Linked DNA regions of Granulicella sibirica. The main gene of each other region encodes a partner of the protein of the gene in region 2 in a complex. Links are inferred from orthologs where the notes say so. Each region holds a gene or a part of one and is shown on either strand. Other genes may lie near its edges.

Region 1 (3,213 bases), on a different replicon or contig from region 2:
CCGAGCACGATGACGAGCACAGCCCCGATGGCTCCGAAGACCGCCGCCTTGGGGAAGCCGCCACGCTCCGCAGGAGGCGTGGCGAAGAGGGCGTTCGAGCTGGCGGAGGTCGGAACGTTCGGCTGGGAGTCGCTCATACTGGCCTCGATTCTATACGGGCTGATGACTCAGCAAATGACTCAGGCGAAGCTGGCGCGCTTGACCGTCTGGCGGAAGTCCTTGCCCTGCATCTCGACGACCATGCACATCTCCTGGAGGCGCGAGCGCATGCGTTCGCCGATGCGGTCGCCGAGGGTCTCTTCCTTGCCCCGGATGTTCGCGGGCTCGGTACCGAGCGGGCCGAAGTTGGCGTAGTTGGTGGTGATGATGGTGGTGCGGCGGTCGTTGTAGCGGGTGTTGAGGATGTGGGCGACAGTGTCCCAGACCCAGTCGGTCGGCTTCGAGGCCCCAAGCTCGTCGAGGACGAGGACCTCGGCGTCGAAGACGGGGCGCAGGATCTCGAGTTCGGTGGCAGCAACCTTTGAGTTGTAGCTGTGCTGTACCTGCTTGAGGAGGTCGCGGTAGTCGTAGAAGAGGCCGGTGGCTCCGCGTTCGGCGACAAGCGCCTGCAGGATGCCGACGGCGAGATGGGTCTTGCCGACGCCGATGGAGCCGGTGAGCAGGAGGCCAGTACCGCCCGTTTCGATGGGGTAATTCTCGACGAAGCGGCGTGCGCGCATGTGGGCGGCGGTGAGGGTCTTGTTCGAAGAGTGGAAGTGGGTGTCGAAGGATTCGAGCGAACAGTGTTCGTAGCGCTTGGGGATGCGGGCGCGGTCGAGCATGCGGGCGGCGCGCTGCTCGATGCGGCAGACACAGGGGGCGGCGACCTGGCGGCCCTCTTCCTGGATGATGCGGAGGCCAGCTCCATCGCAGATCTTGCAGACTTCGGTCATAACCTCTTCAGTATGGCAGCAGATGAATCCGTTTGCTGGGTGGCGGAATCCTATATACTTAGAAGGCGCTCTTCCACGGAAGTGTGCCACTGGCAGTGCGACAGGCCCATCGATGTGACCGTGAGTCCGCCCGTTCGCAAGCGATCCGCACGCCGGCAAATTCGAGAAAAGACAGGATTTACGATGCCTAAGGCAGGAATTCACCCGGATTATCACCTCACCAACGTCAAATGCGCGTGCGGCAACCAGTTTGAGACGCGTTCCACACACAAGGGCGACATCGTCGTGGAAATCTGCTCGGCTTGCCACCCGTTCTTTACGGGCAAGCAGAAGCTGATCGATACGGCAGGCCGCGTCGAGCGCTTCCGCCGCAAGTTCGCCAAGTCCGATGCGGGCAAGGCCGAGACGGCGAAGACCGAGACCAAGTAATTGCTGCGGTTTTGAGCGAAAGGCCTCCGCGCTGTGCGGGGGCCTTTTGTTTTGAAGGGGTTCGATTGCATGAAGAAGCGGTATACGCTCGAGAAAAAGCAGTGGGACGATCCGGTGGAGCATGCGATGCCTGAGGGAGCGCGTGTGCCTAAGTCCTTTGATATCGGCAACGTACGGATTGCTCCAGCTACTGTGCTGGCTCCGATGGCGGGCGTGACGGACACAGTTTTTCGCCGGTTTATCAAAAATGCGAGCATGTTTTCGGCTGAAAACGCTGGTCAGGACGCGGGGCAAAGTGCGGTAAATGTGGACAGTGTTACGTCGAATCAGCAGTCCGGGTGCGGGCTGATCATGACGGAGTTTACCTCGGCCGATGGACTCTCGCGGATGCGGGAGACGAAGCGGAAGAGGTATCTGACGTACTACGATGACGAGCACCCGATTTCGGCGCAGTTGTTCGGGTCGAACCCGGTGACGCTGGCGGACAGCGCGAGGATCTGCCAGGATGCGGGGTTCGACATCGTCGACCTGAACCTGGGGTGTCCGGCGAAGCGGGTGGTGGCGTGTAATGGCGGGTCGGGGTTGCTGCGGGATCTGCCCCTGATCGGGGAGATCTTCAAGGCGGTGCGGGCATCGATTTCGATTCCCTTCACCGTGAAGTTCCGGATGGGGTGGAACGATAAGCACATCGTCTGCGTGGAGCTTGCGAAGATGGCGGAGGACTGCGGGTTGAACGCGGTCGCCCTGCACGCGAGGACGCGCGAAGATGGGTACACCGGGCAGGCGCGGTGGGAGTGGATCGCGGCGGTGAAGGATGCGGTATCGATCCCGGTAATCGGGAATGGGGATGTGCGGACGCCCGAAGACGCGGCGGCGATGGTCGACAAGACGGGGTGCGACGCGGTGATGATCGGGCGCGTGGCTCCGGCGAACCCGTGGATCTTCCGGCAGATCGCGCAGTACACGGCGACCGGCAGGTACGACAGCCCGACGGATCAGGACCGGTACCGGATGATCCGGGACTACTTCCAGAAGATGGTCGAAGAGATCGAGATGGAGAACGCCAACGAGATCGCGCGCGCCGAAGCGATCACCGCTGCCGGACAGGTCGCGCGGGAGAAGCAGGCACGGGACTGCGTCGGGAAGATGAAGCAGTTCGCGGCGTGGTTTACGCACGGCGTGCCCGGGGGCGGGGCGCTGCGGAAGCAGATCTTCGACTCGAAGAACGGGGCCAGCGTGCTGGATGCTGTCGATGCGTTCTTCGCGTCGCGGGCGGAGACGGCCGTGGCGAATGAGGATGAGGTGATGGCGGCGGAGCTGGTGGCGGCTGGGGAGTATTGCGACTGAGGGGCGTAGTACTCTCGACATCGGAGTGGATCATGGACTGGACGCAGGAAGAGGACGACCGGCTTACCGCCTACTATCGCGATCTGCCGGAGGAGCGGCTCTTGCATCTTGCTGAGCAGCCTGAGGAACTCACCCCCATCGCCCAGGAGATTCTTCGCAGAGAGATCGCTCTCCGGGGGCTTGATCTTGCCCCTGACGCCTCAAAGACCGCCGTGGAGGAAGATCATGACGAGGAGAGCTGGCTTCACGATCCCCAGATGCTGCGGGACTACGCGGAGCGGGCTCCAGAGGATTGCACGTTTCTCTTTGCGACGATCAGCGAGGCGAATGCGGCGCGGGCTTTTCTGCTGGAATCGAAGGTGGAGAGTTTCCTTGTGACGGGGCAGGGAGGAGTCATGGATAGCCGGGGACCACGGGTGGTGGTGAAACCGGCAGATGCGGAACAGGCTTCGTCTATCCTGGCGCAATCGATCCCGGAGCACATCTGGAAGGAACTGGAGGTTGA
Region 2 (3,684 bases):
CTTCCCCCCACTCTGGATTGCCATGATGCGCGGCTCACTCGGAGCCCTCCTGCTTTGGAGCGCGCTCTTCCTCACCGGCCATAAGCCACCGGCGCGCAAACATCTTCCCTGGCTCCTCCTCGTCGCGCTCTTCAACAACGCCATCCCCTTCACCTGCTTCGCCTGGGGCGAGCAGGTCGTCCCAAGCAACACCGCCTCCGTCCTCAACGCCACCACACCCATCTGGACGCTCCTTCTCACCCTGGCCGTCTATCGCACGCGCATCGGCTGGAACGTCATCGGCGGCGTCATCCTCGGCTTCGCCGGGGTCGTTCTCGTAGTCCTCAACCAGTCCGCCACCATGCCCGTTAGCGTCACCCACGCGCAGTTCCTTCGCGGCATCCTCCTCATCTCCACCGGAGCCCTCGGCTACGCCATCGCCGCCGTCATCGCCAAGGCAAAGCTCCAGGGCGTCGACCCCATCGGCATCGCCGCCTGCCAGCTCGGCTTCGCTGCCCTCATGGTCGCGCCGCTCGCCCTTACCCTTGGCCATCCCACGAACCTTCATCTGGCCAACTGGCTCGCCATCATCGTCCTCGGCTTCGCCGGAAGCGGACTCGCCTATCTCCTCTTCTTCCATCTCCTTACCACCATCTCCGCCACCCACGTCGTAGCCGTCACCTACCTCCTGCCCATCTGGGGAGTCTTCTGGGGCTTTATCGCCCATGAGCACGTAGGCCCGGGCACGTTCCTTGGCGTCGGCATCACCATCGTGGGACTCGGCCTCATGAACCTCCGCCGCGGACCCGCCGCCGCGCCCGCCACAGCCTCGCGCCCGCAAGCCGAAGAGGCCCGCTCTTGACTTCCCTGCTATAATTCCCTCAGGAATAGCGGAAGTCCGGCTGCATATCGCGCCACTCGAAGTCCGAAGCTAAGTTGAATGTTTCGAAGACTTTAGGACTTTCCTACCCAGGTGGGGAGTATAGACCTCTGCCCCTCAGCAATCCCGCTCGTCCAGAAAACAGGCCGAAATGGTGTACACTGAGAAACGACTTCAGTAGCGAGAAAGCAGTTCCATGTCCATTCATCCAATCATGCAGAAACTGGCCGCGAAGCTCGAGCGGACCGATCTCCCCGCGTTTGCCCCCGGCGACACCGTCCGCGTTCAGGTCAAGATCAAGGAAGGCGAGAAAGAGCGCCTCCAGGCCTTCGAAGGCATGGTCATCGCCAGCCGCAAGGGCCCCCAGGGCACATTCACCGTCCGCAAGATGTCCTTCGGACAGGGCGTAGAGCGCATCTTCCCCTACAACTCCAAGGTAGTGGACAAGGTCGAGAAGATCCGCTCCTACGAAGTTCGCCGCGCCAAGCTCTTCTACCTCCGCGGCCTCCGCGGCAAGGCAGCCCGCTTGCGCGAGGTCGCCCGCGCCGTCTAACCCCTTTCGCTTCTCAAAAAAGCCACGGCCCCCGGTCGTGGCTTTTTCCTTTGCCGCCGCAGTTGCCCTTGCCTTTCTGGTTGTCATTCCCGAAGGGAATCTGCGTCCGTCTTCGCTTTACCCCGGTTTTCCGCCACTCCCCATCCGCTAAAGTAGAACCAGCATGCCGCCCAAAGCCAGCCCGGCCCAGAAGAAGGCGATCACCAAAGCCACAGCCAAGCAGCGCATGCTCAAGCAACTCATCTGCTCCAGCGCTCCCGAAGAAGCCCTCCGTTACCACGGTTACAAGCAGATTGCCGGAGTCGACGAAGTAGGCCGCGGAGCCCTCTTCGGACCCGTCGTCGCCGCCGCCGTCATCCTCCCCAAGACTGTCAACGCCCTCGCCAAAGCTGGCCTCAAGGACTCCAAGCAGCTCACCCGCGAAGAGCGGGAATCCCTCGACCGCCGCATCCGCCGCGTCGCCGTCGCCATCTCCATCGCCGAGGTCGACGCCGAGACCATCGATCGCATCAACATCTACCAGGCCACCCGCCTCGCCATGCTGAACGCCGTCCTCGGCCTCCCCATCCCCCCCGACCACCTCATCATCGACGCCATGCGCCTCGACCATCCCTGCGCCCAGACCAAGCTCTTCTATGGCGACGCCCTCTGCCTCTCCATCGCCGCCGCCTCCGTCGTCGCCAAGGTCCACCGCGACGCCCTCATGCGCGACCTCGACCTCACGCACCCGCAGTATGGCCTCGCCTCCCACAAGGGCTACGCCACTCCCGAACATCGCCGCGCCCTCACCCAGCACGGCCCCACCCCCCTCCACCGCCAGTCCTTCGCCCCCGTCCGCGCCTCCGACCCCAACGCCCCAGCGAACATCGACGAGCTCCCCGACATGGAAGAGCTCCTCTTCGAAGCCGAAGACTTGGAAGTAGTGGAATCAGGAGAAGCATGGCTCTGACAACCAGGAAGTCCCTAAGCGGACGCAAGCTGATGTGCATCGTGGCCCATCCCGACGACGAATGCTATGCCTTCGGTGGGGCTCTCGCCCTCGCAGCGGAAGAGGGCGTCGAGACCTACGTAATCTGCCTCACCGACGGCCAGGCCGCCACCAACCGTGGCGATGCCGCCACCAGCGAGCACCTCGGCCAGATGCGCCGCGACGAGTTCGCCGACTCCTGCAAGGTCCTCGGCGTCACCCGCCACGAGCTTCTCGACTACCAGGACGCCCAGCTCGAGTTCGCCGACTTCTCCCGCACCGCTTGCCTCCTCGTCGAGCGCATCCGCGCCTTCCAGCCTGACGTTGTCCTCACCTTCAACTCCGACGGCGGCCTCAACACCCATCCCGACCACGCCATGGTCTCCTGCTTCGCCAGCACCGCCTTCCACTGGGCCGCCTCCGCCAAACGCTTTCCGGGTGCCGGCCCCATCTTCGCCCCGAAGCGCCTCTTCCACGTCAGCACAAACTACTTCCTGCCCGAGCGTCCCGCGCCCCTGCCCCCGCCCTACAACATCGTCCTCGACATCCGGTCCGTCTTCGAGACCAAGCTCGAAGCCTTCCGACAGCACACCTCTCAGGCCCCTCTGATGGAAAAGACAAAAGCCATCTTCGCTGAGCACGGCCACAGCGAGTACTACACCCTCGCCGCCGCCATCGACCCCCAGCCCGCTCCCCACCTCACCAGCCTCTTCGAGGGCCTCTAGCCAACACCTCACTCGGCCCCGCTGGTTGTCTCTCCCTTGGCCGTTGCCCTTCTGGTTGTCATTCCGAAGAGAAGCTACGTCTAGCTTTGCCTCTTCCCAGCCAAGACCAAGGGCGCCCCACCTTCGGCGAAGCCTAAGGTGGGAGCCCATACAGCCTGGTCCGGCTCACCCAAACCCATCTCCCCTTACCGCACCTGAAACTCCGGCGACCCCATCACCAGCGCCGTCAGCAGATTCAGCCTCTCCGCGTCCCCAATCCCCGCCTGCCCCTCCACCTGCTTGTGAATCAACTCATTCGTCTTGGCTGAAACACCCCCGCCAATCAACGTATTCTCAAGTACCCCAAGCACCACATCCACACCCTGTTCTGTACCCGGAGTAAACCCGACAGGCTGAGCCGAAGCCGCCGGCTGCGCCATCAACCCAAGCGCAAGCACATGCGGCGAGTCGAACTTCTGATTCGAAAACTTGTTATTCGTAAGCTGATACGCGAAGTTCAGCCGGTCCACCAGAGCGCTCGAGTTCATCCACTGCTCCGCCGTAATGTAATACCCGGTAGGAGGCAGCGCATAAAAGAGCG

What was found.
Region 1: rplS (region 2) and rpmE share a complex: the UniProt entries of both Bacillus subtilis proteins name them as parts of the 50S ribosomal subunit. The link is inferred for Granulicella sibirica from one-to-one orthologs.

Annotation. Positions count from the first base shown.
Region 1 is NZ_RDSM01000001.1:2,439,107-2,442,319, reverse strand. The notes cover bases 1-2,738. They hold rpmE (50S ribosomal protein L31), read left to right. Parts: upstream 1-1,115; coding sequence 1,116-1,361; downstream 1,362-2,738. Other genes in these bases: dusB (tRNA dihydrouridine synthase DusB), read left to right, coding at 1,431-2,708; GRAN_RS10150 (ATP-binding protein), read right to left, coding at 180-932; GRAN_RS10155 (DUF2393 family protein), read right to left, coding at 1-137. Outside these bases: GRAN_RS10135 (hypothetical protein), read left to right, coding at 2,741-3,213. UniProt on the Bacillus subtilis protein: Binds the 23S rRNA. While neither of the L31 paralogs is essential, this protein seems to function as the main L31 protein.
Region 2 is NZ_RDSM01000003.1:598,968-602,651, reverse strand. The notes cover bases 1-2,733. They hold rplS (50S ribosomal protein L19), read left to right. Parts: upstream 1-1,055; coding sequence 1,056-1,412; downstream 1,413-2,733. Other genes in these bases: GRAN_RS19040 (PIG-L deacetylase family protein), read left to right, coding at 2,352-2,733; GRAN_RS19045 (ribonuclease HII), read left to right, coding at 1,576-2,361; GRAN_RS19055 (DMT family transporter), read left to right, coding at 1-841. In the rest of the region: more of GRAN_RS19040, read left to right, coding at 2,734-3,104; GRAN_RS19035 (DUF1800 domain-containing protein), read right to left, coding at 3,290-3,684. UniProt on the Bacillus subtilis protein: This protein is located at the 30S-50S ribosomal subunit interface and may play a role in the structure and function of the aminoacyl-tRNA binding site.